One region of the Duganella sp. genome, then DNA from elsewhere that is predicted to be linked to it. Evidence: predicted binding sites of a transcription regulator. Region 1 holds the regulator's gene; each other region holds the start of a gene.

What was found. The regulator sigma-54, encoded in region 1, starts transcription at its own class of promoters, with help from an activator protein. The targets are predictions, from matches to a motif close to TGGCANGNAANCTGCTTT.
Region 2: a site for sigma-54 is predicted at 1,828-1,845, ahead of ABDW57_RS25640 (PEP-CTERM sorting domain-containing protein). Genes of this name have one in related genera too.
Region 3: a site for sigma-54 is predicted at 1,838-1,855, ahead of ABDW57_RS23140 (ammonium transporter). Genes of this name have one in related genera too.

The regions. Positions count from the first base shown of each region.
Region 1 is NZ_JBCNLB010000014.1:51,199-55,625, forward strand. It holds gene ABDW57_RS20335 (TonB-dependent receptor) at 1-1,160, opposite strand, end outside; gene raiA (ribosome-associated translation inhibitor RaiA) at 1,360-1,719, opposite strand; gene ABDW57_RS20345 (RNA polymerase factor sigma-54) at 1,796-3,268, opposite strand; gene lptB (LPS export ABC transporter ATP-binding protein) at 3,275-4,027, opposite strand; gene lptA (lipopolysaccharide transport periplasmic protein LptA) at 4,029-4,427, opposite strand, start outside.
Region 2 is NZ_JBCNLB010000023.1:66,846-71,272, forward strand. It holds gene ABDW57_RS25620 (hypothetical protein) at 1-154, shown strand, start outside; tRNA gene ABDW57_RS25625 (tRNA-Lys) at 198-273, opposite strand; gene ABDW57_RS25630 (acyltransferase) at 390-1,541, shown strand; gene ABDW57_RS25635 (hypothetical protein) at 1,570-1,791, shown strand; gene ABDW57_RS25640 (PEP-CTERM sorting domain-containing protein) at 1,918-2,568, shown strand; gene ABDW57_RS25645 (TonB-dependent receptor) at 2,772-4,427, shown strand, end outside.
Region 3 is NZ_JBCNLB010000018.1:24,986-29,412, forward strand. It holds gene ABDW57_RS23135 (zinc-dependent metalloprotease) at 1-1,746, shown strand, start outside; gene ABDW57_RS23140 (ammonium transporter) at 1,904-3,106, shown strand; gene ABDW57_RS23145 (PEP-CTERM sorting domain-containing protein) at 3,250-4,427, shown strand, end outside.

The sequences.
Region 1 (4,427 bases):
ATCGACAGCTGGTCCTGGCGGTTTTCTGCGCGCGAGCTGTGCAGCGCGCCGTTGAAGTGCCAGTCGTCGTTCTCCCAATCGACATCGGCGCTCAGCCCATGCGTGCGCTGGCGTTGCGGCGCCGAGCGCAGCGAGTCGGTGATGCTGGCGTTGGCGTAATCGTAGGAATTGATCATGGCCTGCTTGCCGCTCGGCGTATCGATGGTGAAGATCGGCCCCAGGTTGGTGATCGGCGAATTGACGGTCGGGTCGATATAGTTCAGGTACTGGTTGGAGGCATCGAGCTTGCGGTCGCTGAAGTAGCCAGTGAGGTTGAGCTTGGTCTCGCTGTTCATGCGCCAGCCGACGCCGGCCGCGCCGCTGTGGGTGGCGCCGGTGTTGGCGGTCACGGTCTGGCGGATCTGGCCGGGGAACAGGATGCCCTTGGCGTATTCCGACTTTGGATAGCGCGCGTCGAACTGCGCTTGCGTGATGCCGAGGTTGGCTGCCGTCAGCTGATCGTAATCCTGAATCTGGGTCGAATCGCGGCGGAAATCTTCTTTCTTGTAGGCATACACGCCAAACACCGCCAGATCCTTGCCGAAGTGCTTGTTCCAGGACACCGTGGCATTCGGCGTGGTCAGGCGGCCCAGCTCGTCATATTCGTCGCCCACGGTGATGCCGCCGCCATCCTTGCGCGCCAGCGCCGAGGTGATGCGCAAATCGATGTTGCCGCTCAGGCCGCCCGGCTGTTCTGCCGCGGTCGGGCTTTTCAGCACCGTCACCGCGCTGAAAATGTCCGAGTTGAACGCCCCCAGCGGGGTCGATCCATTCAGCACCGGCTGGGCGAACGACATGCCGTTAATCGTGGTCAGCGCGAAGGTGCCAGGCAGACCGCGCAAGTTGATGGTGGCGTTGCGCGAGCCGGCTTCGCGGTTCAGTTGCACGCCGGGAATGCGCTGGATGGCCTCGCCCACGTTCAGGTCAGGGAAGCGGCCCAGGCCGTCGGATGAAATGCTGTCGGTAATTTCCAGGGTGTCGCGCTTCATGTTGACGGCGTCGGCATACGATTTGCGGATGCCGGACACCACCACCGTCGCGGGCTCTTCCTGTGCCCAGGCGCTGGACAGGCAGATCAAGGCAATTGCCGCGCTCAGCGGCCGGATCGCGAGTTGATTCATCGTGTAGTCTCTCTTTGTAGTTATAGGAAAACGTTTAACTTAATGATTAAACCATTCCAGCACTGTAAATTCCAGAGAGATTTGCGTTGCGTTGTGTAAACGCCAATGCAGCTTGCCAAGATTTAGAAAATCGTTTAACAGGGCAGGATCAAAAAAGGGCGCCCTCATGCGCCCTTAGTTGTATGTGCCGGGGCCGTTGTTATAGGGCGGCGGCAGCGGGTTCGTAGCTATCCGGGATATGCTTGATGGCATCGTGCCCGTGCGATTGAACTTTGGATTTGTACTTCATGACCTGGCGATCAAGCTTGTCGATCAGGGTATCGATGGCGGCGTACAGGTCTTGCGACAGGCTTTCCACGTAGACGGTTTTACCGGACAGACGCAGATTGATTTCAGCCTTCTGGCGTTTCTCTTTCTCTTTAAGGTTATCTACGGTCAGGATGACAGCAATATCAATCACTTGATCAAAGTGGCGGGTGACCCGTTCCAGCTTGTTCTGCACGTACTCGCGAATCGCTGCGGTCACTTCGAGATGATGTCCACTGATGGTGAGATTCATACACACTCCTAAAGATAAGTCGCTTCTGACGGTTAGTGCGGTGCCCATTGCTGCCGGGCGCGCAGGAACCAACACACTACAAAGACTTGCGGAGGCTTACTGGCGGGATTTTGAGAGCTTCGCGATACTTGGCAACAGTCCGTCGCGCAATCACCATGCCCTGTTCTCCCAGCATGTCCGCAATCTTACTGTCGGATAAAGGATTTTTCGGGTCTTCAGCTCCTGTCAATTGCACAATCAAGGCACGTATCGCCGTCGAACTTGCTTCCCCGCCAGCTTCGGTGGCGACATGGCTACCAAAGAAATATTTCAACTCAAACATGCCGTGCGGGGTCAGCATATATTTTTGAGTTGTTACGCGAGAAATAGTGCTCTCGTGTAGTCCCAGTGTATCAGCAATTTCGCGAAGCACAAGGGGGCGCATGGCGACGGCGCCATGCGAGAAAAAGTTCTTTTGTCTTTCTACTATCGCCTGTGCCACGCGCAGGATCGTATCGAAACGCTGGCGCATATTTTTAATCAGCCATTTGGCCTCTTGCAATTGCGCGCCCATGGCGCTTTCCCCCTTGCCCTGCTTGAGCAGGTTGGCGTACATGGCGTTCACGCGCAGGCGCGGCATGACGTCGTTGTTCAGGCTGACCTGCCAGCCGTTGCGCGATTTTTTGACGATCACATCCGGCACCACATAGTCCGACACATCGGAGGCGAACGCCGCGCCCGGATGCGGATTGCACTGGCGAATCACGGCCTGCGCTTCGCGCAAGTCTTCGTCATCGCACAGCAGGGTTTTTTTCAGCTTGTTGAAGTCGCGCTGGGCAAACCAGGTCAGGTGATTTTCCACGATGGCCAGGGCCATGCGCCGCGTCACCAAAGGCACGCCGGGCAAACGCCTGATTTGTATCGCCAGGCACTCGGACGCATTGCGCGCGCCCACGCCCATCGGGTCGAAGCTTTGCAGCAGCTTGAGCGCGGTCTGCAGCTCCTCGATTTCAATCTCCAGCTCTGGCGGCAGGCGCGCGTGGATTTCTTCCAGCGATTCTTCCAGGTAGCCGTTTTCGTCAAGCGCGTCGATGATCAGCTCCACCAGCGCGCGGTCGCGCATTTCCAGCACCGTCACCCGCATCTGTTCCATCAAATGCTCGCGCAGCGTGCAGTGATGGGCTTCCAGTTGCGGACGCGCTTCCTCGTCGTCGTTGTTCTTGCTGCGGCCGGAGTCACCCCAGTCCAGGTCGGCATCGGGGGTGGTGCTTTCAGTGTCGGCGGCCGGGGCATCGTAGGTGTCGGCTTCGGCCGCCGGCGCCTCGCCCGGCGGGCCTTCCGGCGGCGCTTCGCCGGCCGGCGCCTGCTGGCTGATGGCGCCATCGGCCAGCAGGCGCAGCGAATGGTCCAGCGGATCGTCCAGGCGTTCCAGCAGCGGGTTATCGATCAGCAGTTGTTCCAGTTCCTGGTGCAGCTCCAGCGTTGACAACTGCAGCAGCCGGATCGACTGTTGCAGTTGCGGCGTCAACGCCAGGTGCTGCGACGTGCGCAGTTGCAGAGACTGTTTCATGAAGACTTACATACGGAAATGTTCACCCAGATAGACGCGGCGCACCGACTCGTTGGCGATGATGTCGTCCGGACGGCCGGAAGCCAGCACCGTCCCCTGGTTGATGATGTAGGCGCGGTCGCAGATGCCCAGCGTCTCGCGCACATTGTGGTCGGTAATGAGGACGCCGATGCCGCGCTCCTTGAGGAAGCGCACGATGCGCTGGATCTCAATCACGGCAATCGGGTCGACCCCGGCGAAAGGTTCATCGAGCAGCACGAAGCGCGGATTGGTGGCCAGGGCGCGCGCGATCTCGACGCGGCGGCGCTCGCCACCGGACAGCGACAGCGCCTGGTTTTCGCGCAGCTTTTCGATTTGCAAATCGGCCAGCAGGGTATTCAGCCGTTCATCAATGTCAGCCTTGGATAAAGGCTTGCCGTCCACTTTCTGGATTTCCAGCACGGCACGGATATTTTCTTCCACAGTCAGCTTGCGGAACACCGACGCTTCCTGCGGCAGATAGGACAGGCCCATCGTCGCGCGGCGGTGGATCGGCAGCGAGGAGATATCGGTGCCGCTGATATCGATGCTGCCGGCGTCCGACGGCACCAGGCCGACGATCATGTAAAACGAGGTGGTCTTGCCGGCGCCGTTCGGCCCCAGCAGGCCGACCACTTCACCGCATTCGACTTGCAGCGACACGTCATGCACCACCTGGCGCTTGCCGTAGGTCTTTTGCAAGCCTTTGACGATCAGGGTGCTACCGCAGGATGCTTCCATCTTATTTCCCCGGTGCAGGCTGGGTGGTCGGCGCAGGCGGCGTTGCCAGCTTGCTCGATGGCTGAATCACCATGGTGCTGCGGCCCGCGCCCGGCTTGCTCTCGCCGCTGGCCGTGTTCTTCACCGCGAAGAATTCCTTGCGGCTGTCGTAGGAAATGAATTCACCGTCGACCTGGCTGGCGGGCTTGCCGCCTTCCAGCTTCTTGATCTGCGCCTTGGCGTACAGCTTGACCAGCTCGGTCTTGTTGTCGTACTCGATGCGGTCGGCCTGGCCCTCGACCCACTGGTCGCCGGCGCCGTCCAGCTTCTGGCGGAAGGTGGCCTGCACACCCGGCGCGCTGTGCAGCACGACGAACTGGTAGCCTTCCGGATCTTCCGTCACCACCGCCTTGGGCGACTT
Region 2 (4,427 bases), on a different contig from region 1:
CAAGATCCACTCGGTATTCACCGAGCGCGAACTGCTGCAGCACTATCACACCTGGGAGGCGCTGCGCGCCCATCCGGACATCCAGACCTTCATCGCCTGGGTGGCGCGCAAGCCGCCCGGCTTTTACGTGCGCACCGAGAAGAAGTCGCGCTAGAAACGACAACGCCAACCCGGAGATTGGCGTTGTGGCTGCATCTTGGTAGGCCGTGCGGGATTCGAACCTGCGACCAACGGATTAAAAGTCCGCTGCTCTACCAGCTGAGCTAACGACCCAAGGGCCAGCATTTTACTGCTGCTTGGCGGAAAGTTCAAGGGCCGCGTGCTGGCGCGCGCCACACATTGCTCATCCTCGGCTATCATATCGCCCTTCGTTGCAAGAGGAATGAGGAATGAAAGAAGTTGCAGTGACGCATGGCATGGGTAAGCCGGCCCCGTCGCAGTTTGGCTTGATTAACCTGTTGAAGGCAGGCGCGGCGCAGCTGATCGTTTTGCACCATCTGGCTTTCTATGGCCCGATGGCCGACCACGCACGCACCTTGTTTCCGGCATTGATCGACTGGCTCAGCGGCAGTGCCCGCATTGCCGTGCAAGTCTTCCTGGTGATCGGCGGCTTCCTGGCGGCCAAGTCGCTGGCGCCCTCCGGCCATGCCGGCTACGCCGATCCGCTGCGCGCCATCTGGCGCCGCTACGCCAAGCTGGCGCCGCCGTTCCTGGCCGCCACCATCATCGCGGTGCTGGCCTCGGCGCTGGCGGCGCGCTGGATGATCCACGATTCCATCTCCGCGCCCGCGACCTGGTCGCAACTGGCCGCGCACGCCTTGTTGCTGCACGGCGTGCTGGGCTATCCGTCGGTGTCGGCCGGCGCCTGGTATGTGGCCATCGATTTCCAGCTGTACGCGCTGCTGGTGCTGGCGCTGTGGATGGCCGGTATCGGCGAAGGCAAGCGGCCGCTGTCGTGGCTGATGCCGGTGATGACGGCGTTTGGCATCACCATGTCGCTGCTGTATTTCAATCTGGATGCCGACTGGGATAACTGGGCGCCGTATTTCTTTGGCAGCTATGGCCTGGGCGTGATGGCGTGGTGGGCCAGCGACCCGCGCCGCAAGCCCGGCTTTGCCGTGATCTTGCTGCTGATGGCCCTGCTGCCGGCCGTGATCGGCCTGCTGCTGGAGTTCCGCAGCCGCATTGCGCTGGCGGCGATGACGGCCTGCGTGCTGTTCCTGTTCGGTCGCATCAAGACCGCGTCCGAAGGACGCGCCTGGCGGGCGATTCACGGCATGGGCAAGATTTCCTACGCGGTGTTCCTGATCCACTTCCCGGTGTGTCTGCTGGTGAACGCGGCTTTCAGCCGCTATGTGTCGGCCGAGCCGCAATGGCAAGCGCTGGGCATGCTGGCGGCCTGGGGCGGCAGCCTGATGGCTGGCGCGCTGTTCCATCACTGGGTGGAGCAGCCGCTGGGCCGCGCGATGCAGGCGCTGAGCGGGCAACTGGCGGCGTCCAAGCCGCTGCCGGCTCGCCTGAGCGGCGTTTCGCTGCGATAATACGACCTCCATTTGAAAGGACGGTCGCATGACCTATGAAGAATACCTCGACGAAGTCACCACGCTGATCTTCGAAAAATACGGCCTGGACGAGGCCGCCGCCGTCAAACTGGTGGTGGCTGCCCAGGACAAAGAATTCTTCGTCAAACACGACGAAGACAAGAAACTGCGCAATATCGACCAGGCCCACCAGGACGCCAAGTCCATCTACGAAGCCGCCCACGGCGCCAAAACGAAGCCAAAACGCTAAGATTTCGTTGTTTTTGAGCATTGAAACGTATATTTCTTGCATGAATTTTGCGAGATGTGATACCTTACGTTTCATAGATCGAGCGCAACTTTAGTGATTATTTTGACATCTACCGCTGGGGTAACTATGAAGACCTTGTTGAACATCGCATTCCTGAGCTGCTGCCTTGCTGGCACGGTCGCTCACGCCGCCAACACGCCGGGCAAAGGTACTTCCAGCAACAAAGATGCCTACCTGAACATTGGTACCACCAAGGATTTTTCCGACCAGTTTGCGCTGGTGCTGGGGCAGAACATCAACCCGATTCAGTCGACTGCCGGTTTTGCCAACACCTTTACCTTTGACAGCACCGGTACGTCGAGCTGGAACCGCGCGGCCATCGTGGATAACGGCTCGCTGGTCGACAAGCTGGCCGGCGACAGCCTGACCTTCACCTTCAGCAAGACCAGCGATTACAGCGGCACCTGGTCGATCAAGAACACCAACAGCAAGAACCTGACCGTGGATCTGGTGTTGTCGCTGCACGCCGGTAATAACGTCGGCAGCTTCCTGTTCGACAACCAGGTGGTCAATGCCGGCGCGACCTTGCAAGGCAACTGGGCCGTGAACTGGGTCAACAACGCCAACAATCCGAACAGCATTGCCAAGTTCTCCAACATGGCCTTCTACACTGGCGCCAGCCGCTTCGTCACGGCGGTGCCGGAGCCAACCACCTACGGCATGCTGCTGGGCGGCCTGGCCCTGATCGGCTTCGTCGCACGCCGCCGCAAAGCTTAAAAACAACAACCCGTAGCACACTGAACGCCAGCTTATGCTGGCGTTTTTTTATGGGGCGCGCGTTCGCGTTATATCAATTTGGAATCCCTTTGTGTAAAGAAATAATAGATTGGCATTGTTGTGTGCGGCTTAAGATTGTTCAAGTAGTTGACGTACCCAAGCAGCCGAAAACGAAGTCAGACCTATAACTACACACTGGAGACATGATGAACACGACTCGGATTTCCCTCCGTAAAACTGTATTAGCCGCGCTGATTGCCGACCTGGTCCTCGTGGCCGGCGCCCACGCCCAGACCGCCAGCGACGTCGATCCCTCCGCCACCGTGGTGGTGAGCGGCATCCGCGCCTCGCTCAGCTCCTCGCTCAACACCAAGCGCCTGCAGGACGGCGTGGTGGATGCCGTGTCGGCCGAAGACGCCGGCAAGTTCCCGGACACGAATATTGCTGAATCGCTGCAGCGCGTGACCGGCGTGCAGATCCAGCGCAACAACGGCGAAGGCCGCTACATCTCGGTGCGCGGCCTGGGGCCGGAATTCAACAACGTGCTGGTCAACGGCCGCACCATGACCAGCGACACCGGCGGCCGCGAATTCTCGTTCGACCTGCTGTCGTCCGACCTGATTTCCAAGGCGCTGGTGTACAAGACCTCGCAAGCCTTCCTGCCCGAGGGCGGGATCGGCTCCACGGTCGACATCCAGACCGCCCGTCCGCTGTCCGGCAAGACCGGCCACAGCTCGGTGATCAATGTCTCCGGCGCCTACGATTCCAATTCCGAGAAGAAAACGCCCAACATCAGCGGCATGTACTCGTTTGCCAACGAGGCGCGCACCTTTGGCGTGAACGCTTCGCTGTCGTACACCGACCGCGCCTCCAAGCAGAACAAGGCCATCACCGATGCCTGGAACCTGCGTGACGTCTCCATCATCAACGGCGACCTGAATTCCAAGGGCCTGACCATGGCCGACGTCACCACCAAGAAGCTGTACATTCCGCAAAGCTTCGGCTACCAGCAGGAAAATGAGCGCCGCAAGCGCCTGGTCGGCAACCTGACCATGCAGTACAACCCGACGCCGGACTGGAAGCTGACCGCCGACGCGCTGTACTCCCACCTCGACCAGCGCAACGACGTAATTGCCTTCAGCGACTGGAACAATCCGGTGCAGCTGGGCGTCAAATATGACGGCAATAACCAGATCACCAGCTTCCTGCGCCCCGGCTCGATTTTCTACGCCAACAACCCGGCCATCGCCGGCCCCGGCACGCTGCTGGGCGAGGCCAATTCCAACGACATGATCGTCAAGGGCGGCGACCGCCTGTCGACCACGCGCGCGTTTGGCCTGAACTCGAAATGGAACCTGGCGCCGGACTGGAAACTGGAAGGCGACATCTCGACCTCGCGCACCACCTCCGGCTCGCCGGACATGTGGGTGGTGGCCGGCATGGTGCCGAAGAATGGCGACGTGCTGACCTTTAACGGCACGCCGGGGCTGACCTTTGGCGACGGCATTGCCGACCCGACCGCGGTGCGCGCGCACGCCGTCTCCAACGGCGATGTCCGCAATCACGACAAGCTCAACGAAGGCCGCCTGAATCTGGCGTGGTCGCAGGACTGGGGCTACTTCAAGGGCATCGATACCGGCCTGGCGTATTCGCAGCGTAGCGTCGACCGCACCGAGTGGAAGAACGATGCATGGAATGCGTTCAGCGGCTATCACCTGGCGCTGCCCGCCTCGCTGTTCACGGTGACGCCGATTGACAACTTCATGGGCAACGGCGCGCAGATGCCGAACGCTTACCTGAGCTTCGATCCGTACGCGTACATGAACTACCTGAACCAGCCGTCGATCCTGGCGCAGTCC
Region 3 (4,427 bases), on a different contig from region 1:
GATGCGTGGCGCCCGCGCGCTTACCATCCGTATTCCGGCGGTTTCGACGCCAGCTACTTTGACTTCGCCACGCCACTGGCCAGCAGCATCGACGTTCACTGGCAGGTGCGCCACAAACTGGAAAAGACCGATCCGTCGGCGGCCGTCAGCACGGTGAAGAAGCCGATCGTCTACTACGTCGACCGTGGCGCGCCCGAACCGGTGCGTTCGGCGCTGATTCAGGGCGCCTCGTGGTGGGCCAGCGCTTTTGAGAAAGCGGGCTTCAAGGATGCCTACCGCGTCGAGCTGCTGCCGGAAGGCGTGGATGCGCAGGACATCCGCTACAACGTCATCAGCTGGGTGCACCGCGCCACGCGCGGCTGGTCGTACGGGAATGCGCTGACCGATCCGCGCACCGGCCAGATCCTGCGCGGCGCTGTCACGCTTGGATCGCAGCGCGTGCGCCAGGACATCCTGATCGCGGAAGCGCTGCTGGCGCCATACGGTAAAAGCAGCGCCGCCGACAAGCAGAAACTGGCCGAGCAAATGGCGCTGGCGCGGCTGCGCCAGCTGGCTGCGCACGAAGTGGGCCACACGCTGGGCTTCGCGCACAACTTTGCCGCCAGCCGTATGGGCAATGGCTCGGTGATGGATTATCCGCATCCCATCCTCAAGCTGACTACGCAAGGCGAGGTTGATCTGTCCAATGCATACGGCGTAGGCGTCGGCCCCTGGGACGACTACATCGTCAAATACATCTACGGCGATTTTGGCAGTGGCGCACAAGAAGAAGCGGCGCTGGCCAGGCTGCGCGCCGATGCGCGTGCCGCCGGCATGCTGTACTCCAGCGACCAGGATGACCGCGTGCCCGGCGCCAGCCATCCGGACGGCCTGTTGTGGGACTTCGGCCCGGATACGCTGAAGACCTGGGACCAGCTGGGCGCGGTGCGCCAGCGCGCGCTGCAAACCTTCTCGGTCGATGTGCTGCCCGATGCGCGCCAGATCGGCGAGCTGGAAGCGCGGCTGGTGCCGGTCTACCTGCTGCAGCGCTACCAGGGCGAGGCCGTGGCGCGCCTGATCGGCGGCGGCGACTTTGATTACACCAGCGCCGGCGACGTCAGGGCAGGCACCGCCAGGGCCGGCATCAAGCTCACGCCGCCGGACGTGCAGCGCCAGGCCATCAGCCGCCTGACTGACAGCCTGCGCGCCGAGTACCTGGCGCTGCCGGCCAATGTGCTGGATATCCTGACCCCGCCGGCAGCCGGCTACGGCCGCAACCGCGAATACTTTGACACCCGCATGGAATCGGTGTTCGACGCCTTCTCGATCGCCGAATCGGCCGCCGCCCACACCACCGGATTTCTGCTGAACGCCGAGCGCTTCAACCGGCTGGCGTGGCAGCATGCGCGCGACAGCAAGCAGCCGGGCGTGCAGGAAGTGCTGACGCAGCTGCTGCAAAAGACCTGGAAGCGCGACCCGGTGCCGGCCAGCGTGATCGGCGGCGAGGCGGTGCAACTGGCGGCCAACTGGGTGGTCTCCGACAGCCTGCTGCGGCTGCTGGACGGCGGGCAGCTGCACCCGCAGGTGGCGGCCGAGGTGCGGCAATCGGCACGTGAGCTGGTCCAGTGGCTGCAAAAGAACCCCGGCAAGGGCGTCACCGCCGACAGCCGCAAGCAGGCGGCCGACTACATCACTACCTATCTGACTGATCCGCGCAGCGTCAAGTTGCGCGCTGCACCAACGGTGCCGCCCGGCGCACCAATTTAGCGCCTCATGTTGGTGCATCGTCGGCTGCCGCCATTTGATGCACCAACATGAAACCACATTAAAATCAGCCACTTAAGATTTTGCACCAAAGTGGTACAGAAATTGCTTCCCATGTTCAGTCTTTATTTTATGTGCTTTATTTTGGGGAGTAATTTTGATGTCTGGATTCAAAGACGGTGCAGACGCACTGTTTATCTTGCTCGGCGCCATCATGATTTTGGCGATGCATGCCGGTTTTGCCTTCCTGGAATTGGGCACCGTGCGTAAAAAGAACCAGGTCAACGCCTTGGTCAAGATCCTGGTCGACTTCTGCGTATCGACCATCGTCTATTTCTTTGTCGGCTACAGCATTGCTTACGGCGTCAATTTCTTCTCATCGGCCGACGTGCTGGCCGCCAAAAACGGTTTTGAACTGGTCAAATTCTTCTTCCTGCTGACCTTTGCCGCCGCCATCCCGGCGATTATTTCGGGCGGCATTGCCGAGCGCGCGCGCTTTCATCCGCAGACGGCCGCCACGGCGCTGCTGGTCGGCCTGGTCTATCCTCTGTTCGAGGGCATCGCCTGGAACCACCGGTTTGGCGTGCAGGACTGGCTGCTGCAGAGCTTTGGCGCCGAGTTCCATGACTTTGCCGGCTCGGTGGTGGTGCACGCGGTCGGCGGCTGGATCGCGCTGCCGGCGGTGCTGCTGCTGGGGGCACGCCGTGGCCGCTACATGAAAAACGGCGGCATCGCCGCCCATCCGCCTTCGTCGATTCCCTTCCTGGCGCTGGGCGCCTGGATATTGATGGTGGGCTGGTTCGGCTTCAACGTCATGAGCGCGCAAGCGCTGGACAAGATGAACGGCCTGGTAGCGGTCAATTCGCTGATGGCCATGGTCGGCGGCACGCTGGTTGCCACTTCGCTCGGCAAGAACGACCCCGGTTTCGTGCATAACGGCCCCTTGGCTGGCCTGGTAGCGGTCTGCGCCGGTTCCGACCTGATGCATCCGCTTGGCGCGCTGGTCACCGGCGGCATGGCCGGCGCCATCTTCGTCTGGATGTTCACGCTGGCGCAGAACAAATGGAAGATCGACGATGTGCTGGGCGTATGGCCGCTGCACGGCCTGTGCGGCGTCTGGGGCGGCATCGCGGCCGGTATTTTCGGTTTGAAAGCGCTGGGTGGCGCCGGCGGTGTGGCTTTAGGTTCACAATTGGCCGGTACGTTGCTGGGAGTGGCAATCGCAGGCACTGGCGGCACTCTGGTCTACGGTCTGTTGAAGAAAACCGTAGGCTTGCGTCTGGATCCGGAGGAGGAATTCCAGGGGGCCGACCTCTCGATCCACCGCATCACGTCCACGCCGGAGCGCGAATCGAATTGGTAAAAACGCAACATGATATGCCGGAAAGTATTTATTTTAGATCATTCATTTATTCTAATTGACTCGCCGATAATCTTAATCCAGAATCGACACTCATAAGAATAGTAACTATATAAACATGTCAAATTTGAATGAGTGGGTCAATTATGAAATCCTTTCCTAAGCTGATGATCGCCACCGTGGTTGCCGCCGCCTGCGCGCAATCGGCGCACGCGGTAAACATGGTGCAAATCGACGGCGCCCACGCAAGCTTCTTTTATGATGCTGATTTCTGGGGCCTTGGCACTGCCAGCGTCCTGGGCGACAAGATCAGCTTCAGCACGCCGTCCTACTTCAATCAGCGCGCCGAGGGCTATGGCAAGATCGGGGAGGATACCGACCGCTATACCAACCAGACCGCGTCGGCAGTGGTTGCGGTAGCCAAGACGGGCTATCAGTTGACTGGCGGCATCCGCTACGATGTCACCACCACTTATGCGCAACCGGTGGCTGGCGCGTTTGCGTCGCAAGTCAACAACAGCAACATCAGCACCGGCAGCTGGAACGGCAAGACCTTTGTCTCCAATGAGCAACTGGGACAGTTCTCGCTGTTCCTCAGCCGCAGCAGCAGTGCGGACGGCATTGGTTCCGGCAGCACCGACACCACCGGCACCATCAGCGGCGCCGGCACGTATTCGGTAGTGGGGCTGGACAGCTACCTGTTCCTGAGCACTTCGCAACGCGGTATCGGCTATTCGGAAGCCGGTCTCAGCACCGCCAGCTACCAGTTTGGTGTTTCTGCCGTGCCGGAACCGGCGACTTACGGCATGCTGCTGGGTGGCGTGGCCGTGCTTGCGCTGGCTGGCCGCCGTCGCCGCAAGCTGATGGGCGGCTCGCTGCTGGCCGCGGCCAGCCTGGCGGGCACGGCGCACGCTGCCAATTATGTGGAAGTGATCGGCACCCATGTCAGCTTCTTCTACGACGCCGACTACTGGGGCGACAACGCCGCCACCGTGGTGGGCGACAAGATCACCCTGAGCACCCCGACCTATGTCGACCGCACCGCCATTGGCAATTCGCCATCGGAAAAGAACCAGCGCACCTTTGTCGATAACGCTTCGGCCTCGCTGGTGGCGGTGGCGCGCAATGGCTATGCGCTGACCGGCGTGGTCGGCTTCCGGCCGACCGTCACTTATTCGCTGTCGGCCAGCGGCAGCCAGATCGAACTGGCTGGTGGCGAAGCGCTGTCGTATGGCGCGTTTGATGGCGCTAACTTCGCTCAGAGCAGCGCGGTGGGTTACTTCGCGTACAGCACCCAGGTGAATTCCACCGGCGTGGCGCACTC